One region of the Serratia sp. NFX21 genome, then DNA from elsewhere that is predicted to be linked to it. Evidence: predicted binding sites of a transcription regulator. Region 1 holds the regulator's gene; each other region holds the start of a gene.

What was found. The regulator CRP, encoded in region 1, controls carbon source genes, mostly activating them, when cyclic AMP is high. The targets are predictions, from matches to a motif close to ATGTGANNNNNNTCACAT.
Region 2: ACNT1W_RS09820 (ABC-F family ATPase) is a predicted target of CRP. The motif match lies at 1,868-1,885, and genes of this name have one in related genera.
Region 3: ACNT1W_RS04915 (iron-containing alcohol dehydrogenase) is a predicted target of CRP. The motif match lies at 5,875-5,892, and genes of this name have one in related genera.

Annotation. Positions count from the first base shown of each region.
Region 1 covers NZ_CP183196.1:53,635-61,577, forward strand. The annotation lists gene ACNT1W_RS00360 (LacI family DNA-binding transcriptional regulator) at 1-848, shown strand, start outside; gene ACNT1W_RS00365 (PhzF family phenazine biosynthesis protein) at 849-1,631, opposite strand; gene ACNT1W_RS00370 (LysE family translocator) at 1,642-2,244, opposite strand; gene ACNT1W_RS00375 (hydrolase) at 2,363-3,343, shown strand; gene ACNT1W_RS00380 (YheU family protein) at 3,340-3,573, shown strand; gene ACNT1W_RS00385 (phosphoribulokinase) at 3,725-4,594, shown strand; gene ACNT1W_RS00390 (OsmC family protein) at 4,634-5,041, opposite strand; gene crp (cAMP-activated global transcriptional regulator CRP) at 5,421-6,053, shown strand; gene ACNT1W_RS00400 (YccS/YhfK family putative transporter) at 6,108-7,943, shown strand, end outside.
Region 2 covers NZ_CP183196.1:2,060,174-2,068,116, forward strand. The annotation lists gene ACNT1W_RS09805 (carbonic anhydrase) at 1-262, opposite strand, end outside; gene cynR (transcriptional regulator CynR) at 377-1,279, shown strand; gene mchS3 (MchS3 family protein) at 1,304-1,720, shown strand; gene ACNT1W_RS09820 (ABC-F family ATPase) at 1,912-3,504, shown strand; gene moeB (molybdopterin-synthase adenylyltransferase MoeB) at 3,561-4,316, opposite strand; gene moeA (molybdopterin molybdotransferase MoeA) at 4,319-5,557, opposite strand; gene ACNT1W_RS09835 (DUF924 family protein) at 5,652-6,188, shown strand; gene ACNT1W_RS09840 (isoaspartyl peptidase/L-asparaginase family protein) at 6,533-7,477, shown strand; gene ACNT1W_RS09845 (dipeptide ABC transporter ATP-binding protein) at 7,496-7,943, shown strand, end outside.
Region 3 covers NZ_CP183196.1:1,052,252-1,060,194, forward strand. The annotation lists gene ACNT1W_RS04895 (CoA-acylating methylmalonate-semialdehyde dehydrogenase) at 1-1,227, opposite strand, end outside; gene ACNT1W_RS04900 (aspartate aminotransferase family protein) at 1,243-2,583, opposite strand; gene ACNT1W_RS04905 (LysR family transcriptional regulator) at 2,714-3,643, shown strand; gene ACNT1W_RS04910 (GNAT family N-acetyltransferase) at 3,757-4,326, shown strand; gene ACNT1W_RS04915 (iron-containing alcohol dehydrogenase) at 4,611-5,738, opposite strand; gene ACNT1W_RS04920 (helix-turn-helix transcriptional regulator) at 6,005-6,763, shown strand; gene ACNT1W_RS04925 (NAD(P)/FAD-dependent oxidoreductase) at 6,863-7,943, shown strand, end outside.

The DNA of each region.
Region 1 (7,943 bases):
AACCCAACCTGCTGGCGCGTCAGCTACGCACTTCGCGTAGCCGTATGCTGCTGGTACTGGTTTCCAGTATCACCAATCCTTTTTGTTCCCTGGTAGTACGCGGTATCGAAGAAGAAGCCGAACGCCACGGCTACCACATTTTGCTGTGCAACTCCGAATCCAATCCAACCCGGGAGTCCGCCTATCTCAGCCTGCTGAGCGGTAAAGTGGTCGACGGCGTGATTACCATGGACGCCGTCAGTTGCCTGCCCGGCCTGACCGCAATGATTGGCGATTTTCCCTGGGTACAATGCGGCGAAGGCGATCCCGAGTTCCGTGCCTCTTCAGTCACCATCGACAACCATCAGGCGGCGAGGGCCGGCGTGCGTTATTTAGCTGCACGGGGCCGACGACGTATTGCCCTGATCAACAGCGACATGCGCTATCTCTACTCGCAGCAGCGAGAGCAAGGTTATCGACAGGCGCTGGCCGAAGCCGGATTCGACTATTGTCAGGTGGAATACGTCGAGGGGTTGGAATATGCCGCCGGTGCGTTGGCCATGGCTCGCCTGCTGGATGCCGGGCCGCGACCGGATGCGGTATTCACCATCTCCGACGTGATCGCCGGTGGGGCGATGAGCACCCTGCACCAACAGGGATTGCGCATTCCCGAAGATGTCGCGGTAATGGGCTTTGACGGCGTGCCATTCGGGGCCGTCACCACGCCACCGCTGACCACCGTCGAACAACCGATGCACCAGTTCGGCGTGCGCAGCGTGCAGTTGCTGCTGGAAAAAATCAAAAATCCGCAACAACCACCGCGCAATGAAGTGCTTGAGTGGCGGCTGGTTGAGCGTGGCTCAGCCTGATTACAAGCTCAATTCCCCACGCAAAAACGTGTGTGCATAGCCGCCAATCAAGGTGCGATCGCCCTTCAGCTCACAGAACAACTCGCCGCCGCGCGCCGAAATCTGCCGGGCGTGCAGCTGATGGCGACCAAGACGTGCGCTCCAGTAGGGCATCAGCGTGCAGTGTGCGGAGCCGGTCACCGGATCTTCGCCGCCGTCGAGGGTAAAATAGCGCGAGACAAAATCCGCCGTCTCACCCGGAGCACTGACAATCACGGCCCGGCCAACCAGGGCAATCAGTGCCGGGATATCCGGCTGTAATGCCCTGACCTGCGCTTCGTTTTCCAATACCACCAACAGCGCATTGGCCTGCCACACTTCCTGCGGATTAGCCCCCAGCAGCGCCGCCAACCCTTCAGGCTCCACAACCTTCTGCGGTGGCCGGGACGGGAAATCCAGGACCAGGCGTTCGCCATCTTCGGCGTCGCGTTTAACGTACAAGTCGCCGCTCGCCGAGCGGAAACGAATATCCTGCAGCGCCGGGTTCACCACGCTGAACATCACGTGTGCCGCCGCCAGCGTGCCATGACCGCACAAATCGACTTCTCGCTGGGGAGTAAACCAACGGATGGCCGACATATCGCCATCGTCCCAGACAAAGCTGGTTTCCGGCAGGCTCAGTTCATTGGCGATAGCCTGCATCTCCACAGCCGACAACGGCTGCTTCAACAGGCAGACGCCGGCCGGATTGCCCCGAAACCCTTTACCGGTGAAGGCCGCAATATGGAAGTAATTTTCTGCCATCCGCAATTCCTTAATACCAGATGAGTAACACACAGGCCGCGGTGAGCAACCCCATAGAAACGTTAAAAATGATCCAGGCCTTTTTGCTGCGCAGCAGTCGGCCAATCACCGTGCCAAATCCCAACCAAATCACGCCGGCAATGATGTTCACCACGAATATGCCCAGTGAGATCGCCAGAATCGAGGCGTTGTATTGAGCACCCGCCAGGCTGAAGCTGGCCACCGCCCCCAGCGCCATCAGCCAGGCCTTGGGATTAAGGAACTGTAGCAGCCAACCCTGGTAGAGCCGTATCGGTTTGGGCGGTGCCACGTCGGTTTCCAGCTTTTCATAAGCGGCGGTAGCCACTTTCCATGCCAGCCACAGCAGATACAGGCTACCGAGAATTTTCAGCACCAGATGCAGCGCCGGATAAACCAGAATCAGGCTGCCGACGCCGAACGCCACCAGCAGCAAAATGCTTTGCATGCCGAGCATGATGCCAATCATCAGCAACAGTGAACGCATAAAGCCAAAGTTGGCACCGGAAGTGGTCAGTAACATATTGTTGGGGCCAGGTGTGATCGCGGCCACCCACAGAAAACCTAGCATCGAAAGAAATAAACTCGCATCCATCAGGCGGGCGCTCCTCACCCAGGTCATTTTTTGCAGTATTATTGTTAACTCAGGCTAGTGAAGCTAACAGCGCACTAATCATCCCACAATAGTTGCCAATAAGAATTTTACTCAGGTTATGCATGAATCCTTTCGCCCTTTGACCGGGGCCAGTAATCCACACCTGCAAACGCTGCTGCCACGGCTGGTGCGTCGCCGCGTGCAGTTGAAACCCCACTGGCAACGGCTGGAACTGCCCGACGGCGACTTTGTCGATCTCGCCTGGAGCGAAGATCCGGCTCAGGCCAGCGGCAAGCCGCGAGTGGTGCTGTTCCACGGCCTGGAAGGCAACTTCTACAGCCCCTATGCCCATGGCCAACTCAATGCCTGGCGTGAAAAGGGCTGGCTCGGGGTGGTAATGCATTTTCGCGGTTGCAGCGGTGTGCCGAACCGCAAGCAGCGCATCTACCATTCCGGTGAAACGGAAGATGCACGCTTCTTCCTCCAGTGGCTGCGTGCTACCTACGGAGAAGCCCCCACCGCTGCCGTTGGCGTCTCTCTCGGCGGCAACATGCTGGCCTGTTATCTGGCACAACAGGGCGCCGACAGCCTGCTGCAGGCGGCGGTGGTGGTTTCTGCGCCACTGATGCTGGAGCCCTGTTCGTGGCGGATGGACCAAGGCTTCTCGCGGGTCTATCAGCACTACCTGCTCGGGCAGTTGAAACAAAACGCCACCCGCAAACTGCTGCACTATCCTGATACGCTGCCGCTCAAACTGCCGCAGCTCAAGGCATTGCGTCGGATCCGCGACTTTGATGATGCCATTACCTCGCGCATCCATGGCTTTAGCGACGCCACCGATTATTACCGCCGTTGCAGCGCCCTGCCGTTGTTACCGTCGATCCAAACGCCGCTGTTGATCATCCATGCCAAGGACGATCCTTTTATGACCGACGAAGTGATCCCCGAAACCGCCACGCTGCCGCACAATATTGAATATCAATTGACCGAGTTTGGCGGTCACGTCGGTTTTGTCGGCGGCACATTGAAAAAACCCCATATGTGGCTGGAATACCGTATTCCATCCTGGCTTGCCCCTTACCTGGAAACAACCAAGTGATCATCCCCTGGAAAGAACTGGAAACCGAGACCCTCAATAGCCTGATCGAGTCCTTTGTGCTGCGCGAAGGTACCGACTACGGCGAGCATGAACGTTCGCTGGAACAGAAAGTGGAAGACGTGCGCCGCCAACTGAAAAACGGCGAGGTGCTGCTGGTGTGGTCGGAACTGCATGAGACCATCAACATCATGCCGCGCGGGCAGTTCCGCGCCGGACAAGAGGAAATTTAGTGCTTATCGGTTCTATGACTGACGGAAAAAATCAGGTAACAATGAAGGATTGCAAACCAACGCGCAGTATTTTGCCCTAGGCGAAAGGGTGTCAAACAGACCAATAATGATATCTGACACCGGCGCATTAAACACGGAGTGACCCATCACCATGTCCGCCAAACATCCCGTTATCGCAGTGACCGGCTCCAGCGGTGCCGGCACCACCACCACCAGCGTGGCGTTCCGTAAAATCTTTCAGCAGTTGAACATCCGCGCCGCGGAGCTGGAAGGCGACAGTTTCCATCGCTATACCCGGCCGGAAATGGACGCGGCGATCCGCAAAGCGCGCGATCTTGGCCGTCATATCAGCTATTTCGGCCCCGAGGCCAACGACTTTGGCCTGCTGCAACAAAGCTTTAGCGAATACGGCACCAACGGCACCGGCCGTTCACGCAAGTATCTGCACACCTACGATGAAGCGGTGCCCTATAACCAGGTACCCGGCACCTTTACCCCGTGGGAAGCCTTACCGGCACCGACCGACGTGCTGTTTTATGAAGGGCTGCACGGCGGCGTAGTGACCGAGCACAACGACGTGGCCAAGCATGTCGATTTGCTGGTCGGCGTGGTGCCTATCGTTAACCTGGAATGGATCCAAAAGTTAATCCGCGATACCGGCGAGCGCGGCCACTCTCGTGAAGCGGTGATGGATTCGGTGGTACGTTCGATGGAAGACTACATCAACTACATCACGCCGCAGTTTTCCCGCACCCATATCAACTTCCAGCGGGTGCCGACGGTAGATACCTCCAACCCGTTCGCCGCCAAGGCGATCCCCTCGCTGGACGAGAGCTTTGTGGTGATCCACTTCCGCGGCCTGGATCAGATCGATTTCCCTTATCTGCTGGCGATGCTGCAGGGTTCTTTTATCTCGCATATCAATACGCTGGTGGTGCCGGGCGGCAAAATGGGGCTGGCGATGGAGTTGATTATGGCGCCGCTGGTGCAGCAACTGCTGGAAGGCAAAAAAATCGAATAGCTTACCGGAGCGCGGCAACAAGCCGCGCTCCTTTATCCGTCAGGACACTGCGCGGATCTCAAAGCTGTGGGTCACGCTGGCGGCCTTGCTCAGCATCAATGACACCGAACAGTATTTCTCGGCGGAAAGATTCACCGCGCGCTCAACAATTTTGTCACTTAAATCTTTACCGGTGACGATGAAATGCAGGTTGATATGGGTAAACAGTCGTGGTGCCTCCTCACGCCGCTCGGAGGTTAATTTCACCTCGCAGTCGCGCACGTCGTTACGTCCTTTTTGCAGGATCGACACCACATCTATCGCGCTGCAACCTCCCACTGACATCAGTACCATTTCCATTGGGCTGGGGGCTTTATCCCCGGCGTTGCCGTCCATCAGCACCTGATGGCCAGACGCGGATTCGCCCAGAAACGTCAACCCTTCCACCCACTTAACTCTTGCCTGCATACTGGTCACTCCGGTTAATTTCTTAAAATCAGACTACGCTTTCGCATAGAAACTGGCAACGGAACCTGATGCTAATCATGCTGAAGCGAGACAACACAAGACACCCGCCTCACTCTGTGCTACAAACAGAGCCGCAATAAATCTTTCCGGGACACTGATTTCAGGGAAACTCCCAGGGAAAGGCTCCTTTACCGGTATGTTAACAGAATGTAGCTTGCAGCTCTCCCGGCAAGTTAATATGCTAGGGCGACAGCGTATATTTATGACACGCCTCAAAACCTGCTGCCAGCCACCATTAAAAGAACGGCGACAGCACGTTTTACAGGGAACTCTGACCCCTGTGACACAAGGCAGCGATAACAACAGAGGATAACAGCGAATGGTTCTCGGCAAACCGCAAACAGACCCTACTCTCGAATGGTTCCTGTCTCATTGCCATATCCACAAATATCCATCCAAAAGTACGCTGATTCACCAAGGTGAAAAGGCCGAAACGCTTTACTACATCGTCAAAGGCTCCGTCGCGGTGCTGATTAAGGATGAAGAAGGTAAAGAGATGATCCTGTCCTACCTTAACCAGGGGGATTTCATCGGCGAGCTTGGATTATTTGAAGAAGGTCAGGAGCGTAGCGCCTGGGTTAGGGCGAAAACCGCCTGTGAAGTGGCTGAAATTTCCTATAAGAAATTCCGCCAGTTGATTCAGGTTAACCCGGACATCCTGATGCGCCTGTCAGCTCAGATGGCAAACCGTCTGCAGATCACATCTGAGAAAGTGGGTAACCTTGCTTTCCTGGACGTTACGGGCCGCATCGCGCAAACCCTGCTGAACCTGGCGAAACAGCCTGATGCCATGACCCACCCGGATGGTATGCAGATTAAAATTACCCGCCAGGAAATTGGCCAGATCGTCGGTTGCTCACGTGAAACCGTGGGTCGTATTCTGAAAATGCTGGAAGATCAAAACCTGATCTCCGCCCACGGCAAAACTATTGTCGTTTACGGCACGCGTTAATTACTGAAAAAACGGCGCGATGATTCGCGCCGTTTTTTTATGCCCCGAGTCATCATGTGGCGCCGACTGATCTACCACCCGGAAGTTAATTACGCACTGCGGCAAACGCTGGTGCTTTGCCTGCCGGTACTGCTTGGCCTGCTGATCGGCCAACTGCAATACGGCCTGTTATTTTCCCTGGTTCCCGCCTGCTGTAACATCGCCGGGCTGGACACGCCTCACAAACGTTTTTTCAAACGCCTGATCGTCGGCGGTTCACTGTTCGCACTCAGCAGTTTGTTACTGCAGCAAGCCCTGTTATGGCAGTTGCCGCTGCCGATACTGATGCTCGGCCTGGCGCTGCTGCTCGGCGTCAGCGGTGAAATCAGCCCGTTACACGCCCGTCTGCTGCCCGCTGCGCTGGTTGCCGCCATCTTCTCCCTCAGCATGGCCGGTTCAGTACCGCTTTGGCATGCGCCGCTGTTATATGTGGTCGGCACCGCCTGGTACGGGCTGTTCACCTGGTTCTGGTTCAAACTGTGGAAAGAGCAGCCGATGCGCGAGTCGCTCAATCAGCTCTATCTGGAGTTGGCGGACTACTTCGAGGCCAAATACTCACTGCTAACCCAGCATACCGATCCACAGACCGCGTTACCGCCGTTGTTGGTTCGTCAGCAAAAGGTGATGGACCTGATCACCCTGCTGTATCAACAGCTAAACTTTCTGCCGCACGCCAGTAACCTCGAGCAAAAACGTCTGCAACGAACCTTTCAGGTCGCGCTGGATTTGCAGGAACACATCACCGTCAGCCTGCACCTGCCGGAAGAGGTACAAAAACTGGTAGAACAGAGCCAGGCCGAAGCCATTATCCGCCGCAACGCACAGGTGATTGCCGGCCGGCTACGCACGGTGGCGCACGATATTCTCTACCACCAGCATTCGCAGCGCTTCAATATGGGCAATGAACTGGCAGCATTGGAAAAAGTGGCGGCACAGCACCCGGATAATCCGGTGGGTCAGTTCTGCTACTATCACTTCAGTCGCATCGCCCGCCTGCTGCGTACCCAGCATCCACTCTACCGGCGTGACCTGATGGCCAATCAAAACCGCCTGCCGTTTTGGCCGGCGCTGGTCAGTTATCTGTCGTTCAAATCCAATGCCCTGCGTAATGCGGCACGATTAGGCGTCACGCTGGCGGCAGGCAGCAGCCTGGGGATGATTTTCAACCTGCCGAAACCCTACTGGATCCTGCTCACCATCATGCTGGTGAGCCAGAACGGCTACAACGCCACCCGGGTGCGCATCCAGCACCGTGCACTCGGTACTTTGGCCGGGCTGGTAATCGCCGCCGGTCTGCTGCAATTACAACTGCCCGAGGCCGAAACCCTGAGCGTGATGCTGGTGATTACGCTGCTGGCCTATATGGTGTCACGTAAAAATTACGGATTGGCGGTGATTGGTTTTACGGTGACGGCGGTCTATACCCTGCAATTACTGGCGCTGAACGGCACGAATTTCCTGGTGCCGCGTCTGATCGACACCCTGATTGGCTGCGTGCTGGTGTTCGGCAGTACCATTTGGCTGTGGCCTCAGTGGCAAAGCGGGCTGCTGCGCAAGAATGCCCATCAGGCGCTGGAGAACGATCAGCAGGCGTTACGTTTGTTGCTGGAAGAGCAAGAGCCGGATCCCACTGCACTGGCCTACGCACGCATGCAGGTCAATCAGGCGCACAACGCGTTATTCACCTCACTGAATCAGGCGATGCAGGAACCGGGGTTTGAATCGAACTACCTGGCGGATATGCGCCTGTGGGTGACGCACAGCCAGTTTATTGTCGAGCATCTGAATGCGATGACTATTCTGGCGCGCGAGCACTATATGCTGACGCCAAAACTGGCGGAGGAGTATCTG
Region 2 (7,943 bases), 2.0 Mb from region 1:
GTGCAGAGACGGCATATTCTACTGATGCGGAGACGCCACCCGGCTCCGGGCCGAACGAAGGCACGATATTGCCGGCATTGCGGATCACGAACAGGTCGCCCGGTTCGCGCTGGGTAATCAGTTCCGGTACCAGGCGGCTGTCGGAACAGGAGATAAACAGGGTGCGTGGGCTCTGCTGGGTCGCCAGCCGCTGGAACAGTGCCGTGCGTTCGACAAACGCCTCACGCTGGAACTTCAAAAAGCCTTCAATAACCTCTTTCATACTGCCTCCATCTGGGTGCTGTTAAGCGATGGACATATCTTGCGCCGCTCTGGCTATAGGGTCTAAGACCCATTTATAATGATCACTATAGGAATTACTAATAGTAGGGGCGCTATGCTGTTGCGACATATTCGTTATTTTCTGGCCGTTGCCGAGCAGGGCAACTTCACCCGCGCTGCCGAAGTGCTGCACGTTTCGCAGCCCACGCTGTCACAGCAAATCAAACAGCTGGAGGAAACGCTGGGTACGCCGCTGTTGGATCGCAGTGGCCGAACCGTGCGCCTGACCGATGCCGGTGCGGCCTGGATGCGCTATGCCCGCCGGGCATTACAGGATCTGGACGAAGGTGCGCGCGCGATCCATGATGTGGCGACGCTGGAGCGTGGCAATCTGAGGTTGGCAATGACGCCGACCTTTAGCGCCTACCTGGTTGGCCCGGTTATCGATGCCTTTTATCGGCGTTATCCGGGGATATCGCTAAGTATTCAAGAAATGACTCAGGACAGAATCGAGGCGTTGCTGGCGGAGGATCAGCTGGATTTGGGTATTGCTTTCGGCCAGGCGCAGTCACCAGATATCGAGGCCAACGACCTGTTTAGTGAATCGTTGAATATGGTGGTTGGCGCAGATCATCTTTTGGCCCAACGGCAACATCCTTTGACGGCGGAAGAGCTTGAACGGCAACCCCTGGCTTTACTGAGCGAAGATTTTGCTACCCGTCAGTTCATCGACGGTTATTGTCGCCAGCAGAGTATTTGCCCATGGGTGGCGGTAGAAGCCAATGCGATTGGTGCTATCCTCGAGATTGTGCGCCGTGGTCAGCTTGCCACCATTCTACCGGCGGCGATCGCCCAGGCGGATCCGCAGTTGCGGTCGGTACAACTTGCCGTTGCCCTGCCAGCGCGTCGGGCGGTATTACTGCAACGCAAAAGCGCTTACCGCAGCGCGGCATCGCAGGCGTTTGTTGCGGTTTTACATCAGCAGGCTTTTATGTCGACACATGCCAACCCGGTATAAAACCGCTTGAATAGAGAAATTTTTATGAAAATGATTTTGCGCGTTGTGACTTTGCTTGTTGTTTCTTTCTGTTCCCTCTCCGGCTACGCCGCTGAGCAAAGCCGCGAAGAGACAGAAAATGTTTTATCCAAAGTCAGCGATTTCTCTTTGGGAATGAATGGGTTTGTTGGTATTGGCAGCGTTGGCGAGACCGAGCTAATAAGAATCCTAACCTATCAGGATGCGGGGGACATTTTCTTGCGTATTGCCAAAAATCCGCAGGCAACGCCAGAAGCCAAACTTTATGCTGCCTGTGGCTTAAAAAAACTAAATAACAATAACGGCGAAGCCGATTTCGCCCAAGAGTGGGATAAACAGGTTTCGGTATTGAAAGGGGATATTTTAAGGACAGAAAAGTTTAAAGAGGTCTATTTCAATATCTTAAAACATGGCTGCTGGTGAATGTATTAATTCCCCTTCAATCCGCCGGATGGGATTTACTGCCTCCGGCCTCAAGGCTCCGCGCAGTGTCTGGCTTTTTCTGCCACCGCACCATTGCTCAAATTGTCACCAAAACTTCCCGCGATCTCTTATCCTCGTTATGGCATAATGCGCGCCAAATCACATTCCTAATGATATGAAGAGCGAGCGCTGTGTTAAGCACTAACAACATTACTATGCAGTTTGGCAGTAAGCCGCTGTTTGAAAACATCTCTGTAAAATTTGGTGGCGGTAACCGCTATGGTTTGATCGGGGCCAACGGCTGCGGCAAATCCACCTTTATGAAAATCCTGGGCGGCGATCTGGTACCGAGCGGCGGCAACGTGTTCCTCGATCCGAACGAGCGTCTGGGTAAACTGCGTCAGGATCAGTTCGCTTTTGAGCAATACAGCGTGCTGGACACCGTTATCATGGGCCACCATGAACTGTGGGCAGTGAAAGAAGAGCGTGACCGTATTTACGCTATGGCCGAAATGAGCGAAGAAGACGGCTATAAAGTGGCCGATCTGGAAGTGGCTTACGGCGAAATGGACGGTTATACCGCCGAAGCGCGTGCCGGCGAGCTGCTGCTCGGTGTTGGCATCCCGGTCGAACAGCATTATGGCCCGATGAGCGAAATCGCGCCGGGCTTCAAGCTGCGTGTGTTGCTGGCACAGGCCCTGTTCTCCGATCCGGAAATCCTGCTGCTCGACGAACCGACGAACAACCTGGACATCGATACCATTCGCTGGCTGGAGCAGGTGCTTAACGAGCGTAACAGCACCATGGTTATCATTTCGCACGACCGTCACTTCCTGAACATGGTGTGTACTCACATGGCGGATCTGGACTACGGCGAACTGCGCGTGTATCCGGGCAACTATGACGAATACATGACGGCGGCCACGCAATCGCGTGAACGTCTGATGGCGGATAACGCCAAGAAGAAGGCACAGATTAACGAACTGCAGTCGTTCGTCAGCCGCTTCAGCGCCAACGCCTCCAAATCCAAACAGGCCACTTCACGCGCCCGCCAGATAGACAAAATCCAGCTGGAAGAAGTGAAGGCTTCAAGCCGCCAGAACCCGTTCATCCGTTTCGATCAGGACAAAAAACTGTTCCGTAACGCACTGGAAGTGGAAGCGCTGACCAAAGGCTTCGACAACGGTCCACTGTTCAGCAAGCTCAACCTGATGGTTGAAGTGGGCGAGAAAGTGGCGGTGCTGGGCCCGAACGGTGTCGGTAAGTCTACCTTGCTGAAAACCCTGGTTGGCGATGCACAGCCGGACAGCGGCAGCGTGAAATGGTCTGAAAACGCCAAGATCGGTTACTACGCGCAGGATCACGAATACGAGTTCGATGACACCCTGACGGTATTCGACTGGATGAGCCAGTGGAAGCAGGAAAAAGACGACGAGCAGGCCGTTCGCAGCGTGCTGGGGCGTTTGCTGTTTAGCCAGGACGACATCAAGAAGAAAGTTAAGGTGCTGTCTGGTGGTGAAAAGGGCCGTATGCTGTTCGGCAAGCTGATGATGCAGCGCCCTAACATCCTGATTATGGATGAACCGACTAACCACCTGGATATGGAATCCATTGAGTCGCTGAACATGGCGTTGGAAATGTACGAAGGCACCCTGATCTTCGTTTCCCACGACCGTGAGTTCGTTAGCTCGCTGGCGACCCGCGTACTGGAAATGACGCCGACCAAGGTTATCGACTTTACCGGCAACTACGAAGACTATCTGCGTAGCCAGGGTATCGTGTAACTTCTGTTACGGCATTAAAAAGGCGGGAGCTAATATTCCCGCCTTTTTTGTGTCTGCTATTCCCCGCCACACACCTCGCACTGCGGATCCTTCGGCAGCTTCATCTCACGGAACTGCATGGTCATGGCGTCAAACATCAGCAGTTTGCCGGTAAGCGGCTGGCCGTATTGCGTCAGCAGTTTGATGGCCTCGATAGCCTGCAGAGTGCCGATGGTGCCCACCAGCGGTGCCATCACACCGGCCTCGACGCAGGTCAGGGCGTTGTCGCCGAATAACCGGCTCAGGCAGCGGTAGCAAGGTTCATTGGCCTGGTAAGTGAAGACGCTGAGTTGCCCTTCCATACGGATCGCCGCGCCGGACACCAGCGGTTTGCGCTGCGCATGGCACAGGCGATTGAGCAGATCGCGCGTTGCCACGTTGTCGGTACAGTCCAGCACCAGATCGTTGGCGGCAATCTGTGCCGCCATCTGTTCATCGTCCAGTTGCCCGTCAACGGCATCAATATGGATATGCGGATTGATGGCGCTCAGTTCGATACGCGCCGAATCAACCTTCGCCATGCCAATGCGCGCGTCGCGGTGCAGGATCTGGCGTTGCAGGTTGGAGAGCGAAACGGTGTCGAAATCAACCAGCGTCAGATGACCCACCCCTGCGGCAGCCAAATAGGGCGCTGCGGCGCAACCCAAGCCACCCAGGCCGACAATCAGCACCCGTGCGGCTTTCAGCTTTTCCTGACCGTCGAAGTCGAAACCACGCAGGATAATCTGGCGGTTATAGCGCAATGCTTCGGCATCGGTTAATTCCGGCAGCATGCTTAGCTCCTCAGCAGGGCGTTGAAAGGCTCAATTTCCACCTTTTCACCCACTGCTACGGAACCGCGATCGCGCTCCAGTACGATAAAACAGTTACCCTGGCTGAATGAACTGAACACGTGCGAGCCTTGATGGCCGGTGCTGCTGACTTCCAACTCGCCATGGGCGTTACTGCTGAATACGCCGCGCTGGAAGTCGAGACGGCCCGGTGCTTTCTTAAACGGCGTCAATGCGCGTGCTTGCAGACGCGGTGGCAACTGCCAGTCGCTGTGGCCGGCCAGTTTTGCCAGCAGTGGTTGCACCAGTTGGTAGAAGGTCAGGGCGGCAGAAACCGGGTTGCCCGGCAGGCCACAGAACCAGGCGTGTTTCAGCTTGCCGAAGGCAAAAGGCTTACCCGGTTTGATCGCCAGCTTCCAGAAGCTGACTTCGCCCAGTTCATCCAGCATCTGCTTGGTGTAGTCGGCTTCACCGACCGAAACGCCACCGCTGCTGATCACCACGTCGGCCTGACTGTCCGCCTGCTCGAAAGCGGCGCGCAGCGCTTCTTGATTGTCGCGGATAATGCCCAGATCGATCACCTCGCAGCCCAGCTGTTCCAGCATCAGGCGCACCGCAAAGCGATTGGTATCGTAGATTTGCCCAGCCTGTAACGGCTGGCCGACCGGTTGTAACTCGTCACCGGTGGAAAACACCGCGACTTTCAGTTTGCGCATCACCTGGACTTCGGCAACGCCGAGCGAGGCCAGCAGCGGCAATTGCGCGGCACCCAGCCTGATGCCTGCGGCTAACACACCTGCGCCCTGGCGAATATCTTCCCCGGCCAGACGAATATTTTGCCCGGCCTGTACTTCGGCCGTAAAGCGCACGCCTGCATCACTCAGCTCGGCCTGCTCCTGCATGATCACCGCTTCGGCACCGACCGGGACAGGGGCGCCGGTCATAATGCGTATGCAGGTATTGGCCGGCCAGTTGCCATCAAATGGCGCACCGGCAAAGGCTTTGCCCGCCACCGGCAACGGCGCATTGGCTTGCAAATCGGCCAGGCGCACGGCGTAACCGTCCATAGCCGAATTGGCGAACGGCGGCACGTCAATCGGCGAAATGACCGGTGCGGCGGTAATGCGGCCTGCGGCGGCGGTCAGGGCAATGGATTCGGTCTGCTGCAGGGGGGAGAGCTGGCTGAGCATCTTCTCCAGCGCCTGCTCCAGGGAAATGAGATCGGAAGTATGGCAATGATCCATCGGGGGAACTCCGTAATCAGGGTGCGCGATAAATAGCGGCAATGTGGGGGTATTATGAAGGATGCTATGCTGATGTAAACAACAGGAGGCAGTGATGCACAGACAGGTATTAGACTTTTGGTTTGACGAGATCGAACCGGCTTTGTGGTTCAAAAAGGATGATGAATTCGATCGCCTGCTGCATACGCGCTTTGGCCAGATCTGGCACGCCGCCGCCGCCGGGGAGTTGGCGCACTGGCGAGAAACCATTGAGGGGCGACTGGCGGAGGTGATTGTGCTCGACCAGTTCAGCCGCAACCTGTTCCGTGGCACGCCGCGTTCATTTGCCAGCGATTGCATGGCGCTGGTATTGGCGCAAGAAGCGATCCGCAGCGGGCAGTGTGAGCAACTCAGTAAAGAACAACGGGGCTTTCTCTATTTGCCGTTTATGCATTCGGAATCGGCGCTGATCCATCAGCAGGCGCTGGCGTTGTATACCGAGCTGGATAATGGCGACCAGTTGGAGTTTGAATTGCGGCATAAGGCCATTATTGACCGTTTTGGCCGCTACCCGCACCGTAATGCAATATTAGGTCGTGTCTCAACCGCGGAAGAAGAGGCATTTCTGTTGCTGCCGGGTTCCGGGTTCTAAATATTATCATCTGCGTTCAGCCTGCTAAAAAACAGCAGGTTGAACCTGTGAAAGTTAAATGTTCAGAGCTATCGGTTATTTCTCAGGATAATAGTTGTCTATCCCCTCGCTGCTTTTACCAAAAATCCCAATCGTTATTTATGGCTTTTTTATGCTGTTATAACTCTCTGTTTTTATTCCATTAAGCTATTTCAATGTGCGAAATAATCTAAGCGAACTACGCTGAATGCTGAGCGTTGACTTAATGCTTTACATAGAATGCAGGGCTAAATATAGTCGGGAAAAGAAAAAATAATTAATTATCAGCCCGGAAGGGTACGGGATTAACACAGGGTGTCAGGCATATGAGCAAACCAGTGATTGCCATTCATGGCGGCGCGGGCGCAATTACCCGCTCGGCGCTGAGTGCGGAAAAGGAACAGGAGTATATCCAGGCGTTATCCGGCATTGTTGCCGCAGGTCAGCAGATCCTGGCCCAGGGCGGCAACGCATTGGATGCGGTGACCGAAGCCGTGCGCTTGCTGGAAGAGTGCCCGTTATTTAATGCCGGCAAAGGCTCGGTGTTTACTCATCAGGGTACCCATGAGCTGGACGCCTGCGTGATGGACGGGCGCACCTGTGATGCCGGTGCGGTGGCGGGCGTCAGCCGGATACGCAACCCGATACTGGCCGCACGCGCGGTGCTGGAAAACAGCCAGCATGTGTTGTTTGCCGGTGAGGGGGCGGAGAAGTTCGCCGCGGCCCACGGTCTTGAAATGGTTACCCCCGATTTCTTCTTTACCCAACAACGTTTTGACCAGTTGCACCGCGCTCAGGCGGAGCAGGGACGAGTATTGCTCGATCACGATGGCGCTGAGCCGATCGATCCCGACAGGAAGTTCGGTACCGTCGGTGCGGTGGCGCTGGATGCTTTGGGCAATTTGGCGGCGGCGACATCGACCGGTGGCATGACCAACAAACAGGCCGGTCGGGTGGGCGATACCCCGATCATCGGCGCCGGCTGTTATGCCAACAATGCCACCGTGGCGGTGTCCAGCACCGGTACCGGCGAAATATTCATGCGTGGCGTATCGGCCTATGACGTTTCCGCGCTGATGGAATACGCCGGCCTCAGCCTGCAGCAGGCCAGCGACCGGGTGGTAATGGAAAAACTGCTGGCGATGGGCGGTAGCGGCGGCATGATTGCCATCGACAGCCAGGGCAACGTGGCGCTGCCGTTTAACAGCGAGGGGATGTACCGCGGTTTTGGTTATGTCGGCGATGCGCCGTCCGTAGGGATTTATCGCTAACCGTAACCAGGAGGGTGCATGACCGAGACCTTAATGTCGCCCATGGCCGAGTCGGGGTTGTGGCTACCGCCGCAGCGCGTACTGTCGGTGCGCGATCTGAGCGTTCAATTTCAACAACAGGGCGAGACCCTGGATGCGGTGCGCAACCTGTCATTCGATCTCGATCGCGGTGAAACGCTGGCGATCGTCGGTGAATCCGGTTCGGGCAAGTCTGTCACTTCTCTGGCATTGATGCGGCTGGTCGAACAGGGCGGTGGCAACATCGTCAGCGGCACCATGCCTTTTCGTCGGCGAAACGGCGAGGTGCTCGATTTGGCTCGTGCCCATCAGGGTACGCTACGCAGGGTGCGCGGCGCCGATATGGCGATGATCTTTCAGGAGCCGATGACTTCGCTGAACCCGGTGTTTCCGGTGGGCGAGCAGATCGCCGAATCTCTGCGCCTGCACCAGGCGATGGACCATCGGG
Region 3 (7,943 bases), 1.0 Mb from region 1:
ATGGGCATCAATCAGCGCCATCGCTTCTTTCAGCGAGCCGACTCGTACCAGGCCCAGCACCGGGCCGAAGATCTCTTCCTGATAAATCCGCATGCCGGGCCGCACATGGTCAAACAGCGTCGGGCCGAGGAAATACCCCTGACTGAGTTGTCCACTGTCGTCCCGTACCTGCAGCTCGCGGCCGTCGACCACCAGGCTGGCTCCTTCTTCGACGCCCTGATCGATGTAGCTTTTCACCTTCTGATAATGCTGGTGGGTGACCAGCGGCCCCATATCGTTGCGGTTGTAGCTACCGGCACCAATCCGCATGTTGGTCATTTGCTGCCGTAGCCCGGCGATCAGCGCGTCGGCGGTGTCATCCCCTACCGCCACTACCAGCGGGATCGCCATACAACGCTGCCCGCAGGAACCGAAGGCCGCCCCCATCAGCGCGCTGACGCTGCCGGCGATATCGGCGTCCGGCAGCACTACCGCGTGATTTTTCGCCCCACCAAGCGCCTGCACCCGTTTGTTTTGGCCGCAACCGGTGTGATAAATATGCTCTGCTACCGGTGTCGATCCGACAAAACTCACCGCTTTAACGCGTGGGTCGTGCAGCAGGGTTTCTACCGCCTCGCGGTCGCCATTGACCAGATTCAGCACTCCGGGCGGTAGCCCGGCCTCTGACGCCAGTTGGGCGATATACAGCGTGGAGGAGGGCACACGTTCTGAGGGTTTCAGCACAAAAGTGTTGCCGCAAACCACTGCCATCGGCCACATCCACAGCGGCACCATTGCCGGGAAGTTAAACGGCGTGATGCCTGCCACCACCCCCAGCGGCTGGAATTCGCTCCAGCTGTCGATACCCGGCCCGGCATCCTTGCTGTGCTCGCCTTTGAGCAACTCAGGCGCATAGCTGGCGTACTCAATATTTTCGATGCCGCGTTGCAGTTCGCCCATGGCGTCGCTGAGTACCTTGCCGTGCTCGGCGGTAATCAACTGACAGATGTGGTCGGCGTGCTGCTCCAGCAATGTTTTCAGGCGGATCATAATTCTGGCCCGCTTTAGCGGCGGGGTATCGCGCCAGGCCGGGTAGGCCTGCTCGGCAGCATCGATGGCGCTTGCTACCGTGGCCCGGTCGGCCAGCAACACTTCCTGTTGGGACTGCCCGGTCGCCGGATCGAATACCGGCTGGCTGCGGCTGCCGCCGGTGGCGGACTGGCCGTTGATCCAATGTGCAATAGGCATGGCATTCGCTCCTGATTATTTGGTTGCGTTGATGGCGTCGCCCAGGGCGTTGATCAACGAATCGATCTGCGCCTCGCTGCTGATAAACGGCGGGGCCAGCTGCAGGGTGTCGCCGCCGTAGCGAACATAAAAGCCTTTTTCCCAGCAGCGCATCGCCACCTCATACGGCCTGCGTGCCGCTTCCCCCGGTCGCGCCGCCAGCGTGATGCCGGCTGCCAGACCAAAGTTGCGAATGTCGGTGACGTGACGGCAACCCTGTAAACCGTGCACCGCCTGCTCGAAATAGGGTGCCAGTGCCTGCACCCGTTCAATCATCTGCTCGCGTTCAATGATATCCAGCGTCGCCAGCCCTACCGCACAGCTGACCGGGTGGGCGGAATAGGTGTAGCCGTGCGGGAACTCAAGCAAATACTCGGGTTCATCGGTGGTCATAAAGGCCTGATAAATCTCTGGCCGAACTACCACCGCGCCCATCGGCTGGGCGCCGTTGGTCACCTGTTTGGCGATATTCATGATGTCCGGCGTGACGCCAAAGGCTTCGGCCCCGGTCAGGGCACCGCAGCGACCGAAGGCGGTGATCACTTCGTCAAAAATCAGCAGGATATTGTGTTGAGTGCAGATCTCGCGGATGCGTTGCAGATAACCGACCGGTGGCACAATCACCCCGGCGGAACCGGAGAACGGCTCAATAATCACCGCGGCGATGGTTGAGGCGTCACGTAGCGTAATGATGCGGTTCAGCTCTTCCGCCAGTTCTGCGCCCTGTTCGGGCATACCGCGTGAAAAGGCGTTACCTGCCAGCAGGGTATGCGGCAGGTGATCCGCTTCGGCGCTGGCGCCAAAGGCTTTACGGTTGCCGGCGATGCCACCCACCGCAATACCACCGAAGTTAACGCCGTGGTAACCCTTTTCGCGGCCGATAAAACAGGTTTTGCCTGCCTGCCCCTTGGCCCGCCAGTAGGCACGGGCCATTTTTAACGAGGTGTCTGCGGCTTCGGAGCCGGAGCCGGTGAAAAACACATAGTCCAGCCCGGCAGGCGTCATGGCCTTAATCTTGTTGGCCAGTTCGAAAGATAATGCATGGCCAAACTGAAACGCCGGAGAATAATCCAGCCGAGAGAGTTGTCGGTAGGCCGCCTCGGCAATTTCCTGACGGCCGTGACCTAATCCGCAGCACCATAACCCGGATAAACCGTCAAAAATTTTGCGGCCGTCCTGGCTGGTATAATAAACGCCTTCAGCATGGCTTATCATTCGCGGGTTGGCTTTAAAATTACGGTTACCGGTAAAGGGCATCCAATGGGCTTCTAACCATTCAGGTTCGGGTTTATTTTCAGGGTGATTTAAATCAGCCATTTTTCCCTCCGGGCGGGAGAATAGGTAGGGTTAATAATCTGACGTGTTAATGAATTGTTGCTTCAAATTGACTATGTTCCGCTTCTTCACTAATGTGAATAATCAAATATCGAAACTTACTTAAGGTTTTATGCAAGTAAAAAAGCGTGCGATTTTAGGGCAGTTGTCGGATATGGATCTGCGCTTGCTGCGGGTGTTTAAGGTGGTGGTCGACTGTGGTGGCATGAGCGCCGCCGAACTGGAGCTGAATATCAGCCTGTCGACCATCAGCAAGCATATCAAGGATCTGGAGCAACGGCTGGGGCTGACGCTGTGCCACCGCGGGCGCGAGGGGTTTGCGGTCACTGATGAAGGGCTGCTGATTTACCAGGAAACCATTAACCTGCTGGCGGCCACCGAGGCTTTTCGCCGTGGGGTGGATGACGTACACCAGCGCCTGGGTGGGCAACTGCACGTGGCGATATTTGACCATACCGTCAGCAACCCGCAGGCGCATATTGGCCGGGCGATTGCCTTATTTAGCGAGCAGGCGCCGGAAGTGTCTTTGCAAATGTATGTGGAGCCAATAAATACCATTGAGCGTGGCGTTATTGACGGACAATTTCAGATTGGCATTATTCCCATGCACCGCAGTGCGGAAAGTTTATCTTATAGTTCATTATTTAGTGAGAGGATGTTCTTATATTGCGGTGCGCAGCATGAATTATTTTCCGCCGATCATGAAATGCTGAATTGGGATCTGTTGCACCATTATGCCTTTGCCGGATTAGGTTATCACTCGCCGAATATGGAGCTGAGCCTGCAGCAGCATTTGCAGCGCAAGGCTACGGGCTTTGCCCAGGAATCTATCGCCACCTTAATTCTATCCGGCAAGTACGTGGGTTTCCTGCCCGACCACTATGCGGCGTTTTTTGTCGCGCAGAATATGATGCGGGCCATCAAACCGGCGCTGTTTCGTTACCATTGCGAGTATTCCAGCGTGCTGCGGCGTTCACCCAGCCCACAGCGGGTGGTCAAACTGTTCCACGAATGCCTGCTGGCGACCCATGGAACAGCGTGATCAATCATGCGGTAGGGTTTATGCCCTGCCAAAAGCCCACGAAAACCATGGTATAACCTCCTCGCAGGCGATTGAAATACAACCGGTTAACTGAGTGACACAGGGACATGAAAATGAACACGGGAAAAGTAAAGCTCTTCTCTACCGACAGAACCGACGTCTATTGTTTGACGGAATATTTCGTCCCGGCGATGCAGACCTTCTTGCAGAGCAATAAACAGAAATTTGCGCCTTTTGAGCCATTACGCACTGAGGACTATTATTCCCACGCCAGTATCAGCCAGCGCATTACCGCATCCTGGCCCGATTATCAGGATAAGAAATGCCTGCTGTTGGTTTTCTCATTAAAGGACTCCGATGAAATTGCAGGAAGCGTCAATTTTACCAACTTTGTCTACGGAGTCTTTCAGGCGGGCTATCTAGGATTCTCTCTTGACCAACAACATGAAGGACGAGGATTGATGTCTGAAGTGTTGGTGACTGCCCTCGATTATGTCCATCAGCAGTATGGCTTACACCGCATTATGGCCAATCACCTGGCGGATAATCAGCGCAGCAAAAATACGCTGGTGAAACTGGGTTTTGTACAAGAAGGCTTTGCGCGGTCTTATTTGAAAATCAACGGAAAATGGCAGGATCATGTACTGAATTCGTATGTTTTTCCGGTGAGCGAGCAGGAGTAAGAATGTTAAACAGCACCCGTTCTGGGTTTATTTGAAACACGGACTTTTCAGGGGGCGTTGCCTGCTCGAACTGGAAATATACCGCCGTTACCTGTTGCGTAAAGAGGGTATTGCCGAGCAGGCGTTCGGTGCGACTAGCCTTTGAAAGGCAGTTTACTGGTCTTTCTTCTTGCCAAAAATCTTGATCAGCACGCCGACCAGGATGCCGATGGCGATGCCGGTGAAAATCCAACTGACGATACCCATTTCCTATCTCCCGCTATTACTTTGATCGAATTATATAATCATTCGACGTGGAAAGCGCCTTCGATCATCTGCTGCCGCTGCGGCGCGCTGTAGTCGATCAGCGAGTTTTTGCTGTTGGATTTTGCCAGCGTTACCGCCAGTTCGTCGGCGGTGATCGGCAGGTCGTCCTGCCAGAAACTGGCGATGGCGTTGCGGGTAATAAAGTCGATCAGATAGCGCTCAGGGCTGTCCTGTTGGTCGGGGAACAGGCGGGCGGCAAGTTTGGCCATCAGCGCTCGTTGCTGCGGTTGCTCGCTTTGCGCCAGCAGTTCGAGGAACGGCAACAGCAGGCGGCCGCAGACCTGGCCGTGGTGATAATCACGCAAGGCGCCTATCTCGCCGGCAATGCCGTGGATCACCCCCAGCCCGGCGGCGCTCAGCGTCAGCCCGCCAAGGTAGGAGGCCTGCAAAATATGCTCGCGAGCCTGGGCACTGCGGTTGAGTGCCGGCCAGGCGAGCAGGAAATGGCGAATGCCGGTCAGCGACATTTCACGCGTCATGGCGTTGGCGGTTTTGGACAAATAGGCTTCGAACAAATGGGTGAAGGCGTCTATGGCGCAGTAGGCCAGTACCTTGTCCGGCGCGCCTTCCAGCAGTTGCGGATCCAGAATGGCGGTATGTGGCACAAAGTTGTTATGCCGCAGCGAGGCTTTCACCTTGCTCAATTGAGTGTCGGTGATCACCGCATTTTGCGTGACTTCGCTGCCGGTACCGGCGGTAGTCGGAATGGCGATCAGCGGCAGCGTGGCTCCGCTGATTTTGGTATCGCCGATCTTTTCCATATAGCGCAGGGTGGGCAGCGGGTGCTCCACCAGGGCGGCGAACGCCTTGGCGGCATCCAGCACGCTGCCACCGCCGATGGCGACGACTCGCTGGGCTTTTCCGCGCCAGCGTGCCACCCAGGCGTCTATCTCCTGCGGTGAGGCCTCGTGGCTGACGATCTCAGTGCCGATCAGCAGCGGCGTCAGCGCATCGGCCAGAGAAGAGTACACCGCGCCATTGAGGAAGGAACGACAGCTAAACAGCAGCGTCGGCTGCGGTTCAGCGGTCAGTAGCGGGATCAGTTGGCTGATACTGCCGTGGCCGAACCAGGTATGGCGGTTGGCTATTGTCAGGCTGGTAGTCATGGTCTCTCCTTGGCGCGCGAAAACCCCAGCATAATCCAGCCTCTGCGGCTGAACCACTGCTTTTCAGCGCCCGAAAGGCATTCCATTAATATATTAACCCTGCGTCGCTGAGCCAGCCTGCAATAACCGGGCGAAGGTGTGATTTGTTTAACATGTAAACAATTGCGCTGTTGCATTTGGCGCTATTGAGTGTTTTCTATAACAAGCAGGCCACGGCGCAGCCGAAATAAAGTGATTGTTAATTTATTAATGATGGCGAGGCGAAGATGAATATTCAGGTCGAAAGATTATCAGCAGTGATCGATGCGGTAGCGACCCCGCGCTTCTATCCCAGCCTGCTGGCCTGGCTGGAAGGTTTCTTCGCCTTTGATAACGCCATTGTTTACGCCTTCGAACGCGGCCAGGCGCCGCGCTGTCTGATCAAAACCGAGAAAGAAAACAGTGACGCGGTCAATCAACTCTACCAGCAGGGCGCTTACCTGCAGGATCCGTTTTATCAGGCGCTGAACGGCGGGGGATGCGGCGAGGTATTGACCCTGCGCCAACTGGCCCCCTGTGGGTTTTATCATACGGATTATTACCGTAATTTTTATCGCAAGACCGGCTGGCATGACGAAGCCGGTGTGCTGCTGCCGCTGACGGCGGAGCGCGGGTTGGGGGTGTTTTTTGGTTCGGCGCGCCAGTCGGTGGGAGTACGTTCCCCGCAACTGGCGGACCTGCGTGATGCATTGACGCTGTTGAAAAGCGTCGCTCGCCTGCATGGCGAAGTGCGGGTTGCGCCTGCCACGTCAGATCGGGTAACGGACAGTGCCGTACAGGCACGTTATCTGCTGACGCCACGCGAGCGCGAGATTGTGGATCTGATCCTCGACGGCTGCGGCTCGCAGCAGATCGCCGACCGGCTGTTTATCAGCCTGGGCACGGTAAAAAACCACCGCAAAAACATCTACAGCAAGCTGGATATTGGTTCGCAGGCCGAACTGTTCAGCCTGCTGCTGGCCACGCCGCTGCGTCGCAGCGCCTGAGTGTTAATTATTTGTTGCGAATGTCCCTAAGGGGACATGGTGGCCGCCCGGCCGCTTGCCGATAATCCGATGACAGAGCAGGGCATCGGGAGTGCGGCAGTGAATAATAATATCGAATCCTTAACCTATTACGCGGCAACCAAAAAGTACGATCTGCGCTTCCCGACGCTGGAAGAAGATCTGGACGTTGACGTGGTGATCATCGGCGGTGGCTTCTCCGGCATCAACACTGCGCTGGAGCTGGCGGAACGGGGCATCACCAATATCGCTATTCTGGAAGGCCGCCATTTGGGCTACGGCGGCACCGGACGCAACGGCGGGCAGGTGATGGCCGGCATCGGCCACGATCTGGAGAAGATCAAACGTCACGTCGGCCCGGCCGGGTTGGAAACCATCTTCAAAATCAGCAATCTCGGCGCCGGGATCATTCGCGAACGCATCAAAAAATACCAAATCGATGCTGATTTTTGCTTTGGCTACGGCTACCTCGGCAGCAATGCGCGTCAGGAGAAAACCCTGCGCAGTTGGCTGAAGGAGTTTAAGGCGGTCTCGCCGGATGAAGAGATCGAGCTCTATACCGGTGCCGAGGTGAAGCAGGTGGTGGGATCGGACGCTTACACCTGCGCATTGAAACACATGGGCGGCGGCCACGTGCATTCGCTCAATCTGTTACTGGGCGAGGCCCAGGCGTTGAGTGGCTACGGCGTGAAGATCTTCGAAAACAGCAGTGTGATTGACGTGGAGTATGGCCAGCGCATAAAAGTGCGTACCGCCATGGGGTCAGTGCGCGCCAACAAAATGCTGTGGGCATGCAACGGTTTTCTCAACGGCATGGAGCCGTTCATCTACAACAAAACCATTAATACCTATGCTTTCCAACTGGCGACCGAACCGCTGTCTGATGAGCTGATCCGCCAGATCAGCCCGATCCGCGGTGCCTACAGCGATATCCGCCCGGTGATTGATTATTACCGGGTGACCAACGAAAACCGCCTGCTGTTCGGTAGCGCTACCCGATTGATCGAATACATTCCGGCGGATCTCAAAGCCTGGAACCGCAACCTGATGCTGAAGGTGTTCCCCTATTTGCACGACGTCAAAATTGACCTGGCCTGGGGCGGGCCGCTGTGCTGCAGCGCCAACCTGTTCCCACAGATCGGTACCTTGCCGCAGCATGACA